2 regions of the Kitasatospora sp. NPDC098652 genome follow, and region 2 is predicted to be linked to the other one. Evidence: riboswitches for the same ligand, from Rfam matches in the RefSeq annotation. Region 2 holds a riboswitch; the other holds the start of a gene.
The links. Region 2 has a riboswitch for S-adenosylmethionine ahead of thrC (threonine synthase). Riboswitches for the same ligand answer to the same signal wherever they lie in the genome.
Positions count from the first base shown of each region.

Region 1: it holds a riboswitch for S-adenosylmethionine, as region 2 does, so the genes downstream of both, ACIQWA_RS28890 (aminotransferase class V-fold PLP-dependent enzyme) here and thrC (threonine synthase) in region 2, are expected to answer to the same signal.

Region 1 covers NZ_JBIWAQ010000016.1:67,116-71,915, reverse strand. Annotated here, with positions in the region: gene ACIQWA_RS28900 (hypothetical protein) at 105-530, shown strand; gene trpD (anthranilate phosphoribosyltransferase) at 650-1,726, shown strand; SAM riboswitch class IV at 1,999-2,116, shown strand; gene ACIQWA_RS28890 (aminotransferase class V-fold PLP-dependent enzyme) at 2,169-3,533, shown strand; gene ACIQWA_RS28885 (Lrp/AsnC ligand binding domain-containing protein) at 3,537-3,818, opposite strand; gene ACIQWA_RS28880 (rhomboid family intramembrane serine protease) at 3,861-4,643, opposite strand.
Region 2 covers NZ_JBIWAQ010000022.1:129,660-134,459, forward strand. Annotated here, with positions in the region: gene ACIQWA_RS34040 (cold-shock protein) at 1-102, opposite strand, end outside; gene ACIQWA_RS34045 (MoaD/ThiS family protein) at 653-931, opposite strand; gene thrC (threonine synthase) at 959-2,239, opposite strand; SAM riboswitch class I at 2,257-2,392, opposite strand; gene ACIQWA_RS34055 (glucosyl-3-phosphoglycerate synthase) at 2,542-3,564, shown strand; gene ACIQWA_RS34060 (trehalose-6-phosphate synthase) at 3,603-4,800, shown strand, end outside.

The sequences.
Region 1 (4,800 bases), on a different contig from region 2:
GCTTGAGGGGGAACGTGCGCGAGGGGGACCGGCGACGGGGGAAACGGGAGTAGCATCCGGATCAGGTGAACGTGGTCCGGATCACACTTGAGGGAGCAGGGTCCATGGCGTACACGACCGACGAGACGCTCACCGTCCTCGTCTACAGCGACGACCGCAACACCCGCGAGCAGGTGCTGACGGCGCTCGGCCGTCGCCCTGCCGAGGATCTTCCGGAGCTGTCCTACCTCGAATGCGCGACCACCCCCGCGGTGCTCAAGGCGTTGGAGAAGGGCGGCGTCGACCTCTGCGTGCTGGACGGCGAGGCGGTGCCGGCCGGCGGCCTCGGCCTCGGGCGCCAGCTCAAGGACGAGATCTACGGGTGCCCGCCGGTGCTGGTGCTGATCGGCCGGCCGCAGGACTCCTGGCTCGCCGCCTGGAGCCGGGCCGATGCCGCGATCTCCCGCCCGGTCGACCCGGTGGCGCTGGCCGAGGCGGTCGCCACCCTGCTGCGGGCCCGGCTGGCCAAGCGGGCCCCGGCCACGCGTTGAGCGGTGCCGTCTCAGTACTGGAGATGAGGGCGCCGTAGGCGCCCCGCCGCTCGATAGGCTGGCTCCATCCGTACGGACGTCCCCCCTCGCGGGGGAACCGACAACAGCTGGAGTCAGCCATGGTGAACGTGAACCCTGCGAACGGTGGTACCGACCCCGCGCAGGTGGTCCGCACCTGGCCGGACCTCCTGGCGGCTCTGTTGAAGGGGGAGGACCTCGACCGCTCGTCCACCGCGTGGGCGATGGACCGGATCATGAGCGGCGAGGCGTCCCCCGTCCAGGTGGCCGGGTTCATGGTGGCGCTGCGGGCCAAGGGCGAGACGGTCGACGAGATCGCCGGCCTGGTGGACGCGATGTACGACCACGCCGAGCCGCTGGACATCCCCGGCCCGGCGGTCGACATCGTCGGTACCGGCGGGGACCGGGCGAAGACCGTCAACATCTCGACCATGTCGGCGATCGTCGCCGCGGCGGCCGGGGCCAAGGTGGTCAAGCACGGCAACCGGGCGGCCTCCTCCTCCAGCGGCTCCTCGGACGTGCTGGAGAAGCTCGGGGTGGCGCTGGACCTCTCCTCCCGGCGGGTGGCCCAGGTGGCCGAGGAGGTCGGGCTCACCTTCTGCTTCGCGGCGAAGTTCCACCCCTCGATGCGGCACGCCGCCACCGCGCGGCGCGACCTCGGGGTGCCCACCGCCTTCAACATCCTCGGCCCGCTGACCAACCCGGCGAGGGTCACCTCGCACGCGATCGGCTGCTTCGACACCCGGCTGGCCGGGCTGATCGCCGGGGTGCTCGCCCGGCGCGGGGCGACCGCGCTGGTGTTCCGCGGCGACGACGGGCTGGACGAGCTGACCATCACCACCACCTCGCGGGTCTGGCTGGTGCGCGACGGCGTGGTCACCGAGACCACCTTCGACCCGCGGGACGTCGGCATCGAGCTGGTCGGCATCGAGGCGCTGCGCGGGGCCGACGCCGCGTACAACGCCGAGGTCGCGCGCCGGCTGCTGGCCGGGGAGCGCGGGCCGGTGCGGGACGCCGTCCTGCTGAACACGGCGGCGGCGCTGGTCGCACTGGACCTGGGCGACGCCCCGCTGGCGGAGCAGCTCGCGGCGGGCATGGCGCGGGCGGCCGAGGCGATCGACTCCGGCCGGGCGCAGGACCTGCTGCGGCGTTGGTCGGAGGCCACCAGCCGGATCTGAGGCGGTAGTTGGGGCCCGTGCCGATTCGTCGGCACGGGCCCTTCGTGTCCGCCCCGATGTACCCGCCCCGAGCCGAAGGGGCGCGCCGGTGCCGAAAGTCGAGGAGCGACAAGCGAGATGGGGGTCCCCCCGGCCGGAGGCTGGGGGAGAGCGCGGGAGCGACGACCGTCGGCACCGGGTCCGAGCGCCCCGGAGGCGAGCGGGCGAAGACACAGTCCGGATGGTGGATGCCTGTTTGACCGTCCGACGTACCCGACCTAGAGTCTTCGCCAGGTCATGAGTGACAGCGTCAAGCCCCAGCTGGCTGTCCGGCAACCCTCCGTCCGTGGCGGGGTGCCCTGGGTGAGGACCGGGTCGCCGGGCAAGCCGTCCGCGCGACAAGCGCGGACACCGGACGATCTGCACTCCCGGGGTCCCTTACCCCGTGAAGGAGTGCATCCCCATGTCCCTCTCCCTCGGAACCACCGCCCCGCTCGCCGTCCTCGGCCACGACGTCGAGGTCCCGCTCGTCAGCGGTGAGAAGGTCGGCTACGCGGCGCTCGACTACGCGGCCAGCGCGCCGGCGCTCCAGCGGGTGTGGGACGACGTCGCCGCCTACGCCCCCTACTACGGCAGCGTGCACCGCGGCGCCGGCTACCTCTCCCAGCTGTCCACCGACCTGTTCGAGCAGAGCCGCCGGACCGTCGCCGAGTTCCTCGACCTGCGCGCGGGCGACCAGGTGGTCTTCACCCGCGCCACCACCGACTCGCTCAACCTGCTGGCCGCCGCCGTCCCGGCCGGCACCCGGGTGTTCGCCTTCGAGACCGAGCACCACGCCTCGCTGCTGCCGTGGGCGCACGCCGGGCTGGAGGTCGGCTACCTGCGGGCGCCGCGCTCGCGGGCCGAGGCGGTGGCCGCGCTGGAGGAGGCGCTGGCCGCGGCGCCGGAGGGCCCGAAGCTGCTGTGCGTCACCGGCGCCTCGAACGTGACCGGCGAGCTGTGGCCGGTCGCCGAACTGACCGGGACCGCGCACCGGTACGGCGCCCGGGTGGTGCTGGACGCCGCCCAGCTGGCCCCGCACCACCGGGTCTCGGTGCGCGAGCTGGGCGTCGACTGGATCGCCTTCTCCGGCCACAAGCTGTACGCGCCGTTCGGCGCCGGGGTGCTGGCCGGCCGCTCCGACTGGCTGGACGCGGCCGAGCCCTACCTGGCCGGCGGCGGGGCGACCCGGACGGTGGCCCGGGAGCTGGACGGCTCGGTGGCGGTGCAGTGGCACACCGGCCCGGCCCGGCACGAGGCCGGCTCGCCGAACGTCATCGGCGCCTACGCGATCGCCTCGGCCTGTCGGGCGCTCACCGAGGCCGGCTTCGACGCGCTGGAGGCCCGGGAGCGGGAGCTGGTCGAGCGGCTGACGGCGGGGCTGGCGGAGATCCCCGAGGTCCGGGTGCTGAACCTGTTCGGGGCGGGCTCGGCCCGGGTGGGCGTGCTGTCCTTCGTCGTCCGGGGCTGGAACAGCTCGCACTTCGCGGCCGCGCTGTCCGCCGAGTACGGCATCGGCGTGCGCGACGGACTGTTCTGCGCGCACCCGCTGGTGCGCACCCTGCTCGGTGACGAGGACTCGGCGCCCTCCGAGTGCGGGGCGCCCGAGCCCTCGCTGCCCGGTGAGCGCAGCCTGAACGCGATCCGGGTGAGCTTCGGGGCCGGCACGCCGGACGAGCACGTCGAGCGCTTCCTGGCCGCGGTCCGCGAGCTGGTCACGGACGGCGCGGCGTGGAACTACCGCAACGAGGGCGGCCGTTGCGTCGCCGACACGCGCCGCGCGGGCTGAGTCCTACTCGTCCAGGCCGAGGGCGAAGGCCGCTTCCAGGTCGTGCTGGGAGTAGGTGCGGAAGGCGATCTGGGTCTCCGTGTGGGCCACACCCGGGACCTTGTTGAGCCGGCCCGGGATGACCTCGGCCAGGTCGTCGTGGCGGCGCACCCGGACCATCGCCACCAGGTCGTATCCGCCGGTCACCGAGTACACCTCGCTGACGCCCTCGATCGCGGCGATGGCCTCGGCGATCTCGGGGATGCGGTCGACACTGGTCTTGATCAGGACGATGGCGGTGATCACAGTTCGGGCTCCTTGATGCGGGTGCGGCCAGCGTATCGGGCCTCAGCCGGGGCGTCTCGGGGGGTGGCCGACCACGGTGCAGGCGTACAGGAAGCCCGCGGAGAAGCCGATCACGTGCACCAGGTAGGCGACCCCGGGCCCGGCCGAGTGCACCGACCACCACTGCAGGGCGAACCAGAGGCCGAGCACCAGCCAGGCCGGGAAGCGCAGCGGGAGGAAGAGGAGCAGCGGGACGAGGGTGGTCACCCGGGCCCGCGGGTGGAAGCGCAGGTAGGCGCCGAGCACGGCGGAGATCGCGCCCGAGGCGCCGATCAGGACCCGGGTGGAGTCGGGCGCGTGCGACTCGGCGAGCGCGAAGCCGTACGAGGCGGTGCAGCCGGCGGCCAGGTAGAAGAGGAGGTACCTGGCCCGGCCGACCCGGCGTTCCACGGTCGGGCCGAAGACGTGCAGGAAGAGCAGGTTGCCCAGCAGGTGCAGCCAGCCGGCGTGCAGGAAGAGGCCGGTGAGGGCGGACACCGCCGGGTGCTTGCCCGGGGTGGGGGCGGCGGGGCAGCCGGGGACCGGGTCGGGGGCCTCGGCCAGCTGCCCGGCGGTCAGCGGGTGGCCGGTCAGCAGTTCGGCGGGGACGGCGCCCCAGCGCTGCTCGTACCGCTGCTCGGCGCAGATCCGGGTCTGGCCGGTGCCGTACAGGGGGTTGAGGCCGGCCGCCGGGCCGAGCAGGAAGACCAGGGTGTTGACCGCGATCAGGGCGTAGGTGACCGCCGGGGCGGGCAGCGCCGGGCGGCCGTCCCGCGCATCGGTGTGGTCGGGGGCCGTGAGCGCCATGCGGCCAAGCATCCCTCCGGGCGCGGCAGGTGACACGGCGGTTTACGGCAGGTGGACTACTGGGCCGTCCGGCGGGGCGGGACGGGCTCCGGTCATCTCGGCTGACCGGTGGTCCTGGTGGTTGCCCCAGGCAATAGGCTTGGGGCGGGCATTCCCG
Region 2 (4,800 bases):
CTGGATCGCGCTGTAGTGGACGAAGACGTCCGCACCACCGTCGACCGCGATGAAGCCGTAGCCCTTCTCCGCGTTGAACCACTTGACGGTGCCCTGAGCCATTCCGAACTCCCCTAGTGCTGTGCTGGCCCTTCACGGGCCCGCAGGTCGCGGGCCCGGGTCTGGTTTGAAGGCCGGCCCGGGGAACCCCCCCTGGGCGCAGCCGTGCACGCCGCAATCCTCCGCAGCGGGGCGCCGGACGGCTTCCGTGAGCGGCTGATTACGTCGACCGCCGCTGAATGTATCCGGATCGACGCCCTCTGCAACAGGGTCAGCCGCCGGGAATTCCGCAGCCCCGTCAAGAGACAAGAGCGAACAAACCGGGAGAAAATCGGCAATTAGCGCCGGACATAGCGGACGAATTACTCAAATGCCTGCAGGAATTCTGACATCTGCCTGACATGTTTCACGGCCCCGGCCCCGGGGCGGTCTCAGCGTCCGGACGAGCTCCGGCGAAGCACCCACTGCCGGAAGGGGAAGCCCTGTTCCCAGCAGAGCCACACTCTACTCCGACTCCGACCGAAAATATTCCCGCCGAAATGCAAGCGGCCGCCCGCACGCACGGAGAGTGGAATTCCGTACGCGCGGACGGCCGGGAAACGGCGGGAACGGCTCAGCAGCCGCCGGCCACCGCCGGAATGATCGAAACGCTCGCACCGTCCGTGATCCCGGTCGCCAGACCGTCGGCGAACCGCACGTCGTCGTCGTTCACGTACACGTTGACGAAGCGGCGCAGCTTGCCGGTGTCGTCCAGGATCCGGGCCGCGATGCCCGCGTGGTTGTGCTCCAGGTCGGCGATGACCTCGCCCAGGGTGGCCCCCTCGGCGGTCACCTCGGCCTCGCCGCCGGTGTAGGTGCGCAGGATGGTGGGGATGCGGACGGTGGCGCTCATGACTCTCCTAGCGGGGTGGGGGGTGGATCAGGCGGACGCGAGGCCGGCGGCGTGGAAGGAGTCCAGCGTCGGGCGGATGACGGCGGTCATGCCCGCCTCGGAGACGGCGTCCAGCGTCTTGAGGCCGTCCCCGGTGTTGATCGCGACGGTCTCCTTGGCGGGGTCCAGCAGACCGGTCTCCACGAGCTTCTTCAGCACGCCGACGGTCACCCCGCCCGCGGTCTCGGCGAAGATCCCCTCGGTCCGGGCCAGCAGCCGGATCGCCGCCACCACCTCCGCGTCCGTGACGTCCTCCACCGCGCCGCCGGTCCGCCGGGCGATGTCCAGCACGTACGGGCCGTCCGCCGGGTTGCCGATCGCCAGCGACTTGGCGATGGTGTCCGGCTTCACCGGCCTGATCACGTCCCGGCCGGCCTTGAACGCCGCCGACACCGGCGAGCAGCCCTCCGCCTGGGCGCCGAAGATCCGGTACGGCCGGTCCTCGACCAGGCCCAGCTTGATCAGCTCCTGCAGCCCCTTGTCGATCTTCGTCAGCTGCGAGCCCGAGGCGATCGGGATGACGAGCTGCTCCGGCAGCCGCCAGCCGAGCTGCTCGCAGATCTCGTAGGCCAGCGTCTTGGAGCCCTCGCCGTAGTACGGCCGCAGGTTGACGTTGACGAAGCCCCAGCCCTCGCCGGCCGGGTCCCCGATGAGCTCCGAGCAGAACCGGTTCACGTCGTCGTAGTTGCCCTCGATGCCGACCAGCTCACCGCCGTACACCCCGGCCATCACGACCTTGCCCTGCTCCAGGTCGTGCGGGATGAACACGCAGGAGCGGAACCCGGCCCGGGCCGCCGCCGCGCCCACCGCACCGGCCAGGTTGCCGGTCGACGAGCAGGACAGCGTGGTGTAGCCGAACGCCCGGGCCGCCTCGATCGCGCAGGCCACCACCCGGTCCTTGAACGAGTGCGTCGGGTTGCCCGAGTCGTCCTTGACGTGCAGCTGCGCGGTGAACCCGAGCTCCCGGCCCAGGTTGTCCGCCTTCACCAGCGGGGTCCAGCCGGGGTTCAGGTTGGGCTTCGAGGCGACGTCGGCCGGCACCGGCAGCAGCGGCGCGTACCGCCAGATGGACGCGGGGCCGGACTCGATCCGCTTGCGCAGCTCCTCGGCGCGCTCGCTGCCGAACTCGTAGGCGATCTCCAGCGGCCCGAAGCACTCCGCACAGGCGAAGCTGGGGCCGAGCGGGAAGCGGGTCCCGCATTCCCGACAGGACAGCGCGGCCGCGGGGCCGAGGTCGACGGAAACGGGTGCGACGGTGTCGATAGCCATGATGGCGGAGGCCTCTCTCCTCATCTTCCCCGCGGCGCGGATGCGCCACAGGCCGGAATTGGCACCTGTCCCGCCGGGGCCTGTCGACGACAGCCGAGCGAGAAGGTTGCCGGGACGTCAACGGGCCGTTCCCTCAGTCCCTCTGGATGAGCTTGTGAAATTGTGGTGGTGCGCAGCGGCGACCCCGGCGTGCAAAGGTCCGGCCGCTGTACGAAGACTGTATCCGAAGGCGTCAAACCTGAACGGGACCGTCCGCCAAGCGAGATGACCCGTCCCACCCGATCCCGCCGAGGAGAGTCACCGTGCCCGCCGAACCGACCCACGCGCTCCTCCCGCAGGCGGCGTCCTGGCTCCGCCGCCGCTCGTGGAGCGCGGCCGATCGGCCGGTCGACGCCCTCCTCGCCGCCAAGCGGCGCACCGGCCGGACGGTCAGCGTCGTCCTCCCCGCCCTCGACGAGGAGGCCACCGTCGGCGACATCGTGCGCACCGTCCGGCGCGAGCTCATGGACCGGATCCCGCTCGTCGACGAACTCGTCGTGGTCGACTCCGGCTCCACCGACGCCACCGCCGCCGTCGCCGCCGAGGCCGGCGCCCGGGTGGAACACCGCGACCGGATCCTCCCCCGGCTGCCCGCCGTCCCCGGCAAGGGCGAGGTGCTCTGGCGCTCGCTGCTGGTCACCCGCGGCGACATCGTCTGCTTCATCGACGCCGACCTGCGCGAGTTCGACCCGGCCTTCGTCTCCGGCATCGTCGGCCCGCTGCTCACCGACCCCGACATCCACCTGGTCAAGGCCATGTACGACCGCCCCCTCGAAGTCGGCGGCTCCGCGGCGGGGGACACCGGCGCGATCGTCCCCACCGGCGGCGGCCGGGTCACCGAACTCGTCGCCCGCCCCCTGCTCAACCTCCACTGGCCGGAACTCGCCGGCTTCGTCCAGCCCCTCGGCGGCGAGTACGCGGCCCGCCGCTCACTGCTCGAACGACTGCCCTTCCCCACCGGCTACGGCGTCGAGATCGGCCTCCTGATCGACGCCCTGGACCTGGTCGGCCTGGACGCCCTCGCCCAGGTCGACGTCGGCGTCCGGCACCACCGCCACCAGGACGGCCAGGCGCTCGGCCGGATGGCCGCCACCATCTACCGCACCGCCCTGGAACGCCTCGACCGCTCGCACCGCCTCAAGGCCTCCGCCGACCTCGTCCACCCCCACCTCACCCAGTTCACCCGCGACCCGCACACCCGCGCCTTCACCGCCCACACCCACCCCGTGACGGCCCTGGAACGCCCCCCGATGCACACCGTCCCCGAGTACGCCACCCGTCGTTGACGGGTTTGCCACCCGGACCCCCAGGCAACATCCCAACCATGGGCGATCTCACGACCGAACGTTCGAGTGCGACCGGAACCGCCCCCGTCCTGGTGGCCTCCAACCGGGGACCGGTGTCCTTCGGCACCGCCGACGACGGCACGCTGACCCTGCGCCGCGGCGGCGGGGGCCTGGTCTCCGGCCTGTCCGCGATCGACGACCCCACCGCCGTCTGGGTCTGCGCGGCCCTGGGCGACGCCGACCGCAGAGCCGCCCGGGAGGCCCCCGACGGCCGCCTCGACCGCGCCGGGCACGAGGTCGGCGGACAGGCCGTACGGATGCTCGACATCGACCCGGAGACCTTCGCCCGCGCCTACAACGGCGTCGCCAACTCCACCCTCTGGTTCGTCCACCACCTGCTCTACGCGACCCCCACCGCGCCCTCCTTCGACGCCGACTTCCGCACCGAATGGGCCGCCTACCAGGCGTACAACGCCGCCTTCGCCGCCGCCCTGGCCGCCGAAGCCGCCCCGGGAGCCGCCGTCCTGGTCCAGGACTACCACCTCTCCCTCACCCCGGCGCTGCTCCGCGAGGCCCGCCCCGACCTGCGGATCGGCCACTTCTCGCACACTCCGTGGGCCCCGCCCGAGTACTACCGGCTGCTCCCGGACGACGTCGCCCGGGCCGTCCTGACCGGCATCCTCGGCGCCGACCGGGCCGGCTTCCTCACCGAACGCTGGGCCCGCGCCTTCGCCGCCTGCTGCGAGGACCTCCTCGGCGCCGTCTTCGACCCGGCCGCCCTCACCGTCACCCACCAGGGCCGCACCACCCAGCTGGGCGTGCACGCCCTCGGCGCCGACGCCGACTTCCTGCGCGAACGCGCCCACCGCCCCGACGTCGACGAGCGCCTCGCCGCCCTGCGGGCCGCCGTCGGCGACCGCCGCACGATCGTCCGGGTCGACCGCACCGAGCTGAGCAAGAACATCGTCCGCGGCCTCCAGGCCTACCGGCACCTGCTCCGCACCCACCCCGAGTGGCACGACCGGGTGGTCCACATCGCCTTCGCCTACCCGTCCCGCACCGACCTCGCCGAGTACCGCGACTACACCGCCGCGGTCCAGGAACTCGCCGCCGCCGTCAACGCCGAATTCGCCACCCCCACCTGGCAACCGCTGATCCTGCACGTCAACGACGACTTCCCGCGCTCGCTGGCCGCCTACCGGCTCGCCGACGTGGCCCTCGTCAACCCGATCCGGG